Regions from separate parts of the Lysinibacillus sp. RS10 genome, predicted to be linked through region 4. Evidence: riboswitches for the same ligand, from Rfam matches in the RefSeq annotation. Region 4 holds a riboswitch; each other region holds the start of a gene.
What was found. Region 4 has a riboswitch for S-adenosylmethionine ahead of ACB089_RS02110 (bifunctional homocysteine S-methyltransferase/methylenetetrahydrofolate reductase). Riboswitches for the same ligand answer to the same signal wherever they lie in the genome.

Region 1: it holds a riboswitch for S-adenosylmethionine, as region 4 does, so the genes downstream of both, ACB089_RS00695 (cyclase family protein) here and ACB089_RS02110 (bifunctional homocysteine S-methyltransferase/methylenetetrahydrofolate reductase) in region 4, are expected to answer to the same signal.
Region 2: it holds a riboswitch for S-adenosylmethionine, as region 4 does, so the genes downstream of both, metK (methionine adenosyltransferase) here and ACB089_RS02110 (bifunctional homocysteine S-methyltransferase/methylenetetrahydrofolate reductase) in region 4, are expected to answer to the same signal.
Region 3: it holds a riboswitch for S-adenosylmethionine, as region 4 does, so the genes downstream of both, ACB089_RS16285 (YezD family protein) here and ACB089_RS02110 (bifunctional homocysteine S-methyltransferase/methylenetetrahydrofolate reductase) in region 4, are expected to answer to the same signal.

Annotation. Positions count from the first base shown of each region.
Region 1 is NZ_CP167122.1:114,655-117,817, reverse strand. It holds gene ACB089_RS00710 (MFS transporter) at 1-421, shown strand, start outside; gene ACB089_RS00705 (SMI1/KNR4 family protein) at 494-1,045, opposite strand; gene ACB089_RS00700 (hypothetical protein) at 1,186-1,584, shown strand; SAM riboswitch class I at 1,748-1,851, shown strand; gene ACB089_RS00695 (cyclase family protein) at 1,970-2,707, shown strand; gene ACB089_RS00690 (DedA family protein) at 2,760-3,163, opposite strand, start outside.
Region 2 is NZ_CP167122.1:1,021,187-1,024,349, reverse strand. It holds gene ACB089_RS05370 (gamma carbonic anhydrase family protein) at 1-446, shown strand, start outside; gene metK (methionine adenosyltransferase) at 620-1,816, opposite strand; SAM riboswitch class I at 2,183-2,300, opposite strand; gene pckA (phosphoenolpyruvate carboxykinase (ATP)) at 3,048-3,163, shown strand, end outside.
Region 3 is NZ_CP167122.1:3,173,493-3,176,655, forward strand. It holds gene ACB089_RS16275 (VOC family protein) at 1-226, opposite strand, end outside; gene ACB089_RS16280 (flavin reductase family protein) at 452-940, shown strand; gene ACB089_RS16285 (YezD family protein) at 1,239-1,394, opposite strand; SAM riboswitch class I at 1,464-1,559, opposite strand; gene ACB089_RS16290 (phosphopantothenoylcysteine decarboxylase) at 1,891-2,565, opposite strand; gene ACB089_RS16295 (LysR family transcriptional regulator) at 2,752-3,163, opposite strand, start outside.
Region 4 is NZ_CP167122.1:393,943-397,105, forward strand. It holds gene ACB089_RS02105 (protoporphyrinogen oxidase) at 1-1,377, shown strand, start outside; SAM riboswitch class I at 1,505-1,604, shown strand; gene ACB089_RS02110 (bifunctional homocysteine S-methyltransferase/methylenetetrahydrofolate reductase) at 1,693-3,163, shown strand, end outside.

The sequences.
Region 1 (3,163 bases), 280 kb from region 4:
TTGTGTTGCCATCGGTAATACATTAGGTGGTCGTTTTGCGAATAATAACCCTTTACGTTCTATCTTTATTATCTTTATAGGCTTAGCATTAGCACTACTCGGCATCAACTTCTTTTTAGAATCATCAATCGTTGGATTAATAATGGTCTTTATGATGGGGCTATTTATGTTTATGAATGTACCGGGATTACAGCTTTATGCCGTTCAGCTTTCAGAAAAATATATACCATCAGCTATTTCAATGGCTTCAGCATTAAATATTTCAGCCTTTAACATTGGTATTTTTCTAGGATCGTACATTGGAGGAATCATTGTTCGCCACCAATCATTAGCTCATACTCCTATATACGGATTCGGTATGGTGATGATTGCCGCGGTTACTACGTTCCTATGGTTAATCTTTGATAGAAAGAAGCAATAGATCCCTTACTTTGTATGTATTAGAATAAAAATGATGAAAGGAAGCCTTAACAATAGCCAGGGCTTCCTTTTGTTATTCACCATATTTAAGGAACGTAGCATCAAAGTACGCCTTAAAATTTGGATATAGATAGTCTAATGACGCTTGAATATCGGCATTATCATCAAATAAAATTTCATGATCAATTTCATATATTGCACAAGTCTCTTCATCTGCATTGTCATTTAAATCAATGCAAATTATTTTTCCATACTCTTCATCCCATGAAAACGGAAGATATCCTAAACTACATAACGATGGATTATACATATCTCTAACGTTATTTAAAGGTTCATCAACACTTTGTTCCGGTATGACATCAAAATAATGGTGATACGTTGAAATAAAGGCTTTATACCATTCAGGAAATGGAAGTCCGAACTCTTTTTCTAAAGCTTGAATATCATCTTCCGTTACTACAGAAGGGACCATCTTCCATCTTGACCATTCTTCATCAATATCTGCTAATTTCATCTCAACAGGAACATCTGGACGCATCCATCTGCAAAATCCATCTTCTGAAACCTGATTATAGTGCTCGTAGTAAACTTCAAAACCTTTTTTTATATACTCACGAATATTCATCTTTAAACCCCTTTTTATCTCAGAGTAAAATCTTTTCTCCCTACTCCCCTACAGTACTAGGTTTTTCACATCAGTCACTAACACCGAAAACATTTTTATACATAAGATAAGGTATCAACTATAGGATAGGAGGAATTTAGTTGTATTACAATCCTTATCCGTATTTTGTCTACCCTAACTATTATCCAACATGGGCAATGGCCACTCAACAACCTTCAAGATATCTAGCAATGCCGACGAACCCAGCAAACAGCAATCCATTCCCACCCGTCAATATAAATAAATTGAAGACTTCTGCGAAACGGATTAAGGTTATTATGCAGCAAGCACAATTACTGACGGATAAAATTGATGAATCCGAGCAATTTGCCCATGATCTTATGAACGCAGCACAACTGTCAAATAAAACAGAAGTTGAAAAATTAATTGCGTCAACAGGTATTACCATCAAATTCGAAACTAACTATACACCAGATGGAATCCGTATACTATTTACTGACAGTGACTGTTGTAAGCTAACCGTAAATTTGACTTGGTGAAATCCACTAAAGAGTGGGGACTATGTGTTGTCTATTTAAATTACTATAAATGACACTTTGAAGGTTCTGGAAATTTTTTAACTATGTATCCCTATTGGACTTGTAAACTATAAATAAATATGCTAAAGTATTCGTAATCTATTTCTGAAAATTCTTATATTTTTTCTTATCAAGAGAGACGGAGGGATTGGCCCTATGATGTCTCAGCAACCAGCCTATAGGTATGGTGCTAATTCCAATTGGCGAAATCAGCCTTGAAGATGAGAAGACTTACTTAGTTGCTTTGCACAAGGGTCCTCTTTCTACAAGGAGGGCTCTTTTTTATTTTCGCTAGTAAACAAAGTCTAAGCATCCAAAAATAATTACAAGAAAGCAGGAAAATATTATGACAAACGACCTTTTACAAGCACTTCAACTATTGAAATCGAAAGAATGGATAGATTTAACACATACATTTGGTCCTAATTCACCTCATTTCTTTATGTTTGATGATGCAAAATTTGAAACATTATTTTCCCATGAGGATGGTTTCTTTGCGCAACAATTCTCTTTCCCTGGGCAATATGGAACACATATCGATCCACCTATCCATTTTGTGCGAGATACACGCTTTTTAGACGAATTGGCGTTAAAAGAACTAGTCCTACCACTGATCGTTATTGATCAATCTAAGGCAGCCGAATTGAATAACGACTACGCATTAAGTATCCAAGATATTCTTGACTTTGAGGCTGAATACGGGGAAATTGAAGCAGGTACCTTTGTTGCGCTTCGTACTGATTGGAGTAAACGTTGGCCAGATAAAGAGGCTTTCAGCAACAAAGATGCAGATGGTAATAATCATATTCCTGGCTGGGGATTAGAAGCATTACAATTTTTATTCAACGAACGAAAAGTTAGTGCTATTGGTCACGAAACTTTTGATACGGATGCAGCAGCTGATTTTCGTAAAAACGGTAAGTTAGATGGCGAATATTTTGTGCTTGAGCAAGATACTTACCAAATTGAGCTTATGACAAATTTGGATAAGTTACCTCCTAAAGGTGCTGTTATTTTCAATATTGTACCAAAACCTGAAAAGGCCTCTGGATTCCCTGTGCGTTCATTTGCAATAGTGCCTTAAAAATAGCAATAGGTCTGAATCAATCCATGATAGGTATTGATTCAGACCCTTTTTATTTAGGTGAATTCCTTTTTTTAAAAATAAAATAAACGATCAAAATTATTATGATGAACAATGCTATAAGATACATACTGTAGCGGGATAAATATAACCCAACATAACGCCATTCCTCCCCAAGTACTTCTCCTAAGGTAATAAAAGTAAATGTCCATATAATTGCTCCCGTATAAGCAAAGAAAGCAAACTTTTTAAAAGGATAATTATTAATAGCCGCAATATATGCTGTTAGATGACGTACACCAGGAATAAAATACCCGACTACTAATAATATCGGTCCTATTTTTGCAAATAATTTTTTAGTAACGTCAATTTTCTGTTCAGTAATATGGATTTTTGGACCGTATTTTCGCAATAATGGTAGCCCGAATCTATAGCCTATATAGTAGCTTAAGGTAA
Region 2 (3,163 bases), 630 kb from region 4:
CTGGTGACGTTACAATAGATGCTGAAACGACAATTTGGTTTAACACAGTAATTCGAGGTGATGTATCACCAACAATTATCGGAAAACGAGTTAGTATTCAAGACCTTTGTTGTTTACATCAAAGCCCTAAATATCCACTCATTATTGAAGATGAAGTAACAGTCGGACATCAAGTAACTTTACATAGCTGTACGATTCGTAAAAATGCCTTAATAGGTATGGGCTCAATAGTATTAGACGGAGCAGAGATTGGAGAGGGTGCATTCATCGGGGCGGGTAGTCTTGTACCTCCAGGCAAAGTCATTCCTCCGAATAGCTTAGCATTAGGTCGTCCAGCAAAGGTTGTACGAGAATTAAATGCTGAAGATAAAGAAGATATGGAACGCATCGTACGTGAATATGCAGAAAAAGGTCAATACTATAAATCTCTTCAAACAAAAATATAAATAGCTATTTCAATTACATCGAAGCAGTTCCTCGTATTTTTGGACAACCAAGCCATACTTAGTTGTAATTAGAAGCTATTTTTTTGGATAAAACTATTTCAGCGGATGTTTGGACACCCGCTGAAATGAGTTAAAATAATTTTACAGCTTCTGCATTGTTTTAGCTAAACTATTTATAATCCTGCTTTTTCCATTAATGCGTCAGCTTTATCTGTTTGTTCCCAAGGTACATTTAAGTCCGTACGACCGAAATGACCATATGCTGCAGTTTGCTTATAAATAGGACGACGAAGATTAAGCATTTTTATAATCCCTGCTGGGCGTAAATCGAATAGCTCGCGTACCCATTCTACGATATCACTTTCCTTAACTTTGCCTGTCCCAAATGTATCTACAGCAATAGATACTGGTTGAGCAACACCGATTGCATAAGCAAGTTGTACTTCAGCACGTTCTGCTAAGCCTGCCGCTACGATATTTTTTGCCACATAGCGTGCTGCATATGCCGCTGAACGGTCCACCTTAGTTGCGTCCTTACCAGAGAAAGCACCTCCACCATGACGCGCATAGCCACCGTATGTATCAACGATGATTTTACGTCCTGTTAGACCAGCATCCCCTTTTGGACCACCTATTACGAAACGGCCAGTTGGGTTGATGAAATATTTAGTATTAGCATCTAGTAATTCATTTGGCACAACCGGAGCAATAACGAATTCTTTTATATCTGCTTGAATTTGTTCAAGCGTCGCTTCTTCGTCGTGCTGTGTTGAAATTACAATCGTATCTACGCGCACTGGTACATTATTTTCATCATATTCAACCGTTACTTGCGTTTTTCCATCTGGACGTAAATATGCAAGTTCGCCGGATTTACGTGCTTCCGTTAAACGACGAGCTAATTTATGCGCTAAACTAATTGGTAATGGCATAAGCTCTGGTGTTTCGTTACATGCATAACCGAACATTAAGCCTTGGTCACCTGCGCCAATTGCTTCAATGTCAGCGTCTGACATAGAGCCTTCACGCGCCTCTAAAGCTTGGTCAACACCTTGCGCAATATCAGGTGATTGCTCGCCAATCGCAACAAGTACTGCTAGGTTTTCAGCATCAAAGCCATATTTCCCACGTGTATAACCGATTTCTGCTACAGTATCACGGACGATACCTTTAATATCGACATATGTAGAAGTAGTAATTTCTCCTGCTACTAATACTAAGCCTGTTGTTACAGTTGTTTCACACGCTACACGTGCATTTGGATCTTCTGCTAAAATAGCATCTAAAATGGCATCCGAAATTTGGTCACAAATTTTGTCTGGATGTCCTTCTGTTACACTCTCTGATGTAAACAATCGACGGTTTGTCATTTAGTTTTCCTCCTATTACTCTTACAAATAAAATTTGTGAATGAATACGGTACTCATTACCCATGTCAAGTCCGTTCCTAAGGATTGAACTCTCAAGCCGTTGTTGCTGTCGTTTCACTTTCGCACAAAAAACAACCTGTTGCTGTCGTTTCACTTTCGCACAAAAACAACCTGTTGCTGTCGTTTCACTTTCGTACAAAAAAAACAGTTGCCGCTTTTAACACGAGGATTTTCGAAAGATCCGTCATTATAATAAGGAAAGGATTACACATACTTACCTTTACATTCGTTTTTTACAATAAAAAAAATCCTTTTCTCACGCTTACTTAACATGAGGAAAGGAAATAATGACTTCGTAACCTTTCACTCTTATCGTTCAAGGGCTTACCCTTGCATCAGGTTGGCACCAACGCATGTCGTGAAATAGTTCATGCAGGTTGCCGGGTTTCACAGGGCCTGACCCTCCACCAGCTCGGGATAAGAGTATCCGTTCAATATCTCATAATACGTAAAAGGTCGAACGTTGTCAAATATTTTTGCTTTATCCCTTACCAATTATGCCTCGCCATAATTGTGTCCGCTACGCTTTCAGTACAAAAATTATCTGCTGAAAGAAGTTAAAAACTATGGAATACACAAGGAATCAAAACACTTAACATTTGGATTATGCTATAATTTGAAGCACAGAGGCTTATTACCATAACGACATGGTAATAGTTTCAACAAACGTATCCTAACTTTTGGTGATAAGCCCAAAATAATCCCTACTCTCCACCTCACATCATGTGTTAACATATGTGTGACCCTTTAATCTTCATTCGACAAATGTTTTTTGTGGCGAAAGTAGATCGTCAGCTACGGAAGAATGCCATCTCATTATGTGGTGGATGAAAATAGTTATGCCCCCTTTTCAGTCGGTGACAAACTCCAACTGATAAAAACCAGCTAAAAATTTGACATCCTGTGCGAACCTCATGTTGGTCAAAAGCTTCCCAAACGCGATTCAACTTGTCGAAAGTGGTTGTGTAATCACTTGATTATAAATAGGGTAAAAAGCATTCTTAAAGCGAATAAATTAACTTTTTGTCGTTTTCTTGAAAAGTAATAAAATCTAAAAAATAATTTCTGAATTAGTATAGATTATTTAAGCAATTGTGTTATACTATTTTTGAAATTAAGAAAATCTCCCCAGACTCAAGGGAATACTATAAAAAAGGATGGTATTTAATCGATGAATTCAGTAGAAATTGCAAACGAACTGAAGGAATTATTAAACGGCGGTAACATTAATGTTCAACTTTCAGTACCACAATTAGCTGAAAAGGCAACATCTCGCGGTGAAGCTAT
Region 3 (3,163 bases), 2.4 Mb from region 4:
TATAGTGTAGGGAATAAGGCAATTCCGCTGCATTTTCAAATAAATGACGATCATAAATTGCTATTTGCTCAATATAGTTTAATCCAAAGTAGCTTAGCGCATTATATGTCCCCCACATTGTGTGTTGACCGCCGTTAACTGTATGGATATTACGTTTGTTTAAAAAAACCTTTGCATTGTCTGGTGATTGAACTTGATGAACTAGATGGTCAAAATATAAAGTCATGACTACCCCCCTTTTTTCTCCCACCATTATATACTTTACCTGTTAGTTTTGTTGGTTTAAAATAAAATTAAGAATATTCAATTTGTTAAGAAGTTGCTATATTTTATGCTAACTATTTCAAGATGCTCAGCAAGGAAGTTACTATTTGCTGATCATCAAAGAAAAAAGTTTTTCATTTAGGTAAATCGATGTTATATTCACATAAAATAACAAGAGGTGATTAGAATGACAGACAAAGTAGCTGCTTTTAAACTAGCATTGGGTAATTATCCAACAGGCGTTACGGTTGTCACAGCTTGTAATGACGCTGATGAACCTATTGGCTTAACTGTCAATTCCTTTGCGTCAGTTTCCATAGATCCACTGCTTATTTTATGGTCGCTCGATAAAAAATCACAGCTTCATCCATATTTTACAGCAGCTAAAAAGTTCGCTGTGAATATTTTAGCGAGCAATCAAGAACATTTATGTACACTATTTTCAAGTAAAATCCCAGATCGTTTTGCTCAGGCAAAGTGGTCAACTTCCGTTCATGGTCTACCGGTTTTACACGATACTGTAGCCACTTTACAATGCACAACCTTTCAACAAATCGATGCAGGAGACCATACGATATTTATTGGGCAGGTCCTAGCCATTGATCATGCACAAAAGGAGCCCCTACTCTATCATCGTAGACATATTGGGGAAATCCCTAAAAGTTTTTATAGCTAAGATACTATCTCATAAGCAATTAGAATTGACTACATGTAAAAACAGGATGGTTCATCGTAATCCTCCTGTTTTTTTGTATCATAAACAATTGCTGAAGATTGAGCCATATGATGAAACGCTATTAATGTCGATATCTTAAAGAAGAATGTTCAATTTTAACGGAGATACTGCACAGCAGGACCTCTACAATAATCCAGCACCTCTGGCTAACTTCCAAAAAAAGCCACAAATAAGCAAAGAAAATAATCCCTGCTTTCTTTGTGGCCTTCAAATATCTAGCAAACTGACATCCTATTATTTACTTTTTCTGTGGAAATCTCTGCTTTTCAAGTCTGTTAATCTGAACAATGACACCGTCTTGAATCGTAATGTTCACTTCTCCATATTCTAAATTCTGAATGGCCTTTGCAATTGCCTCTAGCTTTTTGTCATCGATCTTTGCCTGTTGAGTCATCCGATACACCCCTTCTTTTTACATACTTTTTGTACATAAGAGGCCAACGCATCAAATTGATTTATAGCCCCCTTATCTCTCAGATAGCCCTGTTGGATTTGGCACCTACACTATTGGTTGCCGAGGCTTCATTGGGCCAAGTCCCTCCACCTCTCTCGATAAGAGTATTATGTTTCTTGGAAATAATTCTATAATTCAGAAAACCTATTGTCAATATAAATATTACAATTCCTAGTCGAATACTTTGTAATTAAGTAAAAAGGATTATTTAAAGTTCGAATATTTTAGTTAAGACGTTTATTTTCCTTGAAGCTTACTATACACAAGTTATTTTATTCCGTATTAAAAGGCAGTATTACTCCCACCATTCACTTATTACAGAATGAAATGCATTTTCAGAAAACCTAACGCATACAACTTCTTTTTAAATATTCACTAAATAATTTAAACAAAACAAAAAAACTGTGCAGATCATTTTCTCTACACAGTTTTCACTTTACGTATTTTGTAAAAAATCTATTAATGCTTTCGCTGTTTGTTGCTTGCCCACTACCTTTGTTGGTTCGCCTTTAGCTGGTACAATCCAATGTGGCTCATCTCCACCATATAATGACTGCGAGCTATTTGCTACCATAAACTGAGCGTTAGCCGATTCCATCCGTAGACGTGCGCGAGACAGTAAAAATTCCTCATCATCTGTTGCCTCGAGTTTAAAGCCCACTAAAGTAACATTCGGTTGCCACTCTTTTATCTGACCTAATACTTTAGGTGCCTTTTTAAAGTGAATGATAGGTGGCTCGTCAGATGGCATTTTACCTGCTTCCTCCATTAAATTTCCGGATTGGTCATATACTTTATCAATGAGCCAATCTGAGCCAGCTGCCGCCATAATAACGATATCCACCTGTTCTTCCTGAACAGCCTGTCGAACTTTCTCGCCTAAATCCTCTATACCTTCAAATCGAATGGTACGCATTTTATCTTTGTTTGTCGGAAGTTGTGCGAAATAACCATGCATATACAAGACGTTAGCTTCAGCCGCTAGTGCCGCCTCAGCTAAATAACAGCCCATCGACCCTTTTGATAAATTCGTATGCCCTCGCACACGGTCCCATTTTTCAAGCGTTCCCCCACTTGTAATGAGTACGGTCTTACCTCGTAATGTCCCCATACACTCACCTTTTTTCTAAAAAATATACAAATACTATTTTAACTTAAGGATATGTTAAGCTTCAATGTTGTTTTTATAGGGCATATTGCTCTTCTCTATAAGTTAGCTCAAAATTTTTGGATCATCACCATAACGTGTAGTTGATTTCCGTTCCGACTGGGTACAACTTTCGGTGATGAGCTAAAATTATTCCATATTTTGTTCTTTCAACCAGGTTTTTAATATTTCCGCAAATTTTTTGGTCACGGGTGATGCCTGGTGTTTCATTGCTATTCCAATTGTACGATAACCACCTTGTTTTAAAGGAATGGCTTTTATCGTAGTAGGCAAGTTATTCGTAACTAATTTCGGTAAAATACTAATGCCAAGCTGGTGAGAAATCATCGAAATTATCCCTACCTCTTCTGATAGTTCGAAACGAATATTTGGCTTTACGTGATATTGCTCTAAAAGTACTTTTACATCATTTGTCCCTTTATAAGAAGTCATGATAAATGGCATGTCTTCTAATTCCACTATATCAATTTCTGTTTTATCATAAAGTAGACTTTTATCGGAGACAATACACAACAATGGATCCTGCTGGAGTTCGATATAT
Region 4 (3,163 bases):
GTTGTATTAGGTGGCGGAATTACAGGATTGTGTACAATGCATTATTTGCAACGTCAAATTCGAGAGAAAAACCTAGATGTAAAGCTTGTGCTCGTTGAAAAAAATACATATCTAGGTGGCAAGCTACACTCAGCGTATGAACAAGGCTTTATCCTGGAAACAGGAGCAGATTCCATTGTTGCACGTCATAAAGGTGTTTTAGAGTTAGTAGAGGAACTTGATTTTAAACAGAATCTTGTTTATAACGAAACTGGTATTTCGTATATTTATACAAATAATGAGTTACATGCTATCCCAACAGACTCGACGTTCGGTATTCCAATGAGCTTATCATCTCTTGAGGAAAGCACACTTGTATCGGAAGAAGGGAAAAAAGCAGCATTAAAGGATTTAACAATGCCAAATGAAGGGTTTACAAAGGAAAGCTCTATTGGGGAATTTTTAACGTATTATTTAGGTGAGGAGCTTGTCCAAAATCAAATAGCACCAGTACTTGCAGGTGTATATTCGGGAGATTTAAATCAACTTTCAATTGCTTCCACTTTACCGTATTTAATCGATTATAAAAATGATTACGGTAGTATTATTAAAGGTTTCGATGCAAACAGAGAGCAATTTGTGAAAGCTGCTAATAAAAAATTTATTTCATTTAAAAATGGTTTATCGTCACTAATTGAACGACTTGAAGAATCTTTAACAGATGTAGAAATTGTGAAAGGAATTGCTACGACTAGTGTTAAAAAGCAGGAGAATCAATATATCGTTACTTTAGCAAACGATAAAATGATTGAAGCAGATCATGTTGTTTTAGCACTTCCTAACGATTCGGTACAAAACTTATTGCAAGATGAATCATTGAACCGCTATTTTGGTCAATTCAATACTGCATCAGCCATTACGATTTATTTAGGATTTGACGTACCCGATCATAGATTACCAGCAGATGGAACAGGCTATATTGTGTCACATAATTCCGATGTTATATGTAATGCAGCAACGTGGACAAGTCGCAAGTGGAAGCACACCTCTGCAGAAGGGAAATTACTTGTACGACTTTTTTATAAGAGCATTAACCCTGCGTATGAGAGATTGCGTATGATGACAGATGAAGAATTAGCAGCTGTAGCCTTAGAGGATGTTAGAAAAAGCTTGGGGATTGAGGAAAAACCAACTGTTGTCGATGTGACAAAATGGATTGATCAAATGCCGAAGTATGACTTGGCACATCGTGAGGCGTTGCAAGGTCTAGTGCAAGAGCTTGAGAACAACTATCCCAATTTATTAATAGCAGGATGCTCTTATTTTGGAGTAGGCATAGGTGCTTGTATTCAAAACGGGAAAAAAATTGGTGAGGAACTTGCTGAAAAACTATTGTAATTGTTTGATAAAAATCAAAATATAATATTTTTTTCGTAGAAAATATCTTTTGTTCAGTGAAATAGTCTTGACTCTATCGTTCGTAAACGATATGATTCTTTTAATTATTTAAAAAATTCATACTACATTCTTATCAAGAGAAGCTGAGGGACTGGCCCTATGAAGCTTCAGCAACCAACTTTTTGTCAGGTGCTAAATCCAGAAGACCAATGTGTCGAAGATGAGAAGGAAAACAATTACGAAACGTTAAAGCCTTCTTTTTTTGAAAGAAGGCTTTTTTTTTATTTTAAAGATAAGGGAAGAGAGGCTAGTTTTATGGGATTGCTTGAAAAGTTAAAAACGAATGTTCTTACAGCAGATGGTGCAATTGGTACGGTTTTGTACGGCTATGGCTTGGAGTACTGCCATGAGGAAATGAATGTTCAGAGACCAGAATTAATTGAAAAGATTCATAGAGAGTATATAGCAGCTGGAGCCGACATTATTCAAACAAACACTTATGGAGCTAATGCCATAAAATTAGCTCGCTATGGATTAGAATCACGTGTGCAGCAGTTTAATGAAGCTGCTATTACGATTGCCAAACGAGCGGCGGCAGATGGTGGACAATTTGTCTTGGGTACTATTGGAGGAATCCGTGGTATTCGAAAGAGTGATGCAACGTTAGAGGAAATTCTAGCAACGGTTGAAGAGCAAACAACTGTTTTACTTGCGGGAAATCCAGATGGTCTTTTGCTTGAAACCTATTATGATTTTGAAGAGCTGACAGCAACTTTAACAATGCTACGAGCTAAAACGAAATTACCGATTATTGCGCAAGTTTCTATGCACGAACCAGGCATTTTGCAAAATGGAATGAGTTTAAACGCCGCTTTACATAAACTTGAAGCGCTAGGTGCTGATATCGTAGGTGTTAACTGTCGCTTAGGCCCGCACCATACTATTCAAGCATTTGAAGGTGTAGAGCTTCCTGAAAAGGCATTTATGTCAGCGTATCCGAATGCATCTCTTCTTGATTTGGAGGATGGCCGTGTCGTTTATGAATCTGAGGCAGATTATTTTGGGCGAGCAGCTGTAGCACTTCGTGATCAGGGAGTGCGTTTAATAGGTGGTTGCTGTGGTACGACACCCAAACATATTGCCGCAGTGAAAAAGTATTTAGAGGCGCTATCTCCAGTTGAGGAAAAGCACGCAAAGCCAGAAAAAATCGCAGTTTTACGTGAGGCAGAGCCGCCAAGTTATGAGCCATTACATGTAAAAGTAAAACGAGAACGCTCAGTTATCGTGGAGTTAGATACTCCTAGACATTTAGAAATTGAAGGCTTTATTGAAGGTGCCGAAAAATTATATAAAGCTGGCGCAGATGTAGTCATGATGGCTGATAATTCACTGGCATCGCCAAGGATTAGTAATATTGCGATGGGTGCCCTATTAAAAGAAGTCCATGGGGTACGCCCATTGACACATATAACATGCCGAGATCGTAATTTAATTGGTCTTCAATCACATTTAATGGGATTAAATGCACTTGGGATTCATGATATTTTAGCGGTTACTGGAGATCCGACAAAGGTAGGTGATTTCCCAGGGGCGACTAGCGTTTATGACGTATCTTCAATGGAACTAATCCAATTAATAAAACAGTTAAATGAAGGTGTATCGTTCTCAGGGAAACCACTTCGTAAAAAGGCGAATTTCTCTGTAGCGGCAGCGTTTAATCCTAATGTACGTGTACTGGATCGTGCTGTGTCTCGATTAGAAAAGAAAATTGAACATGGGGCAGATT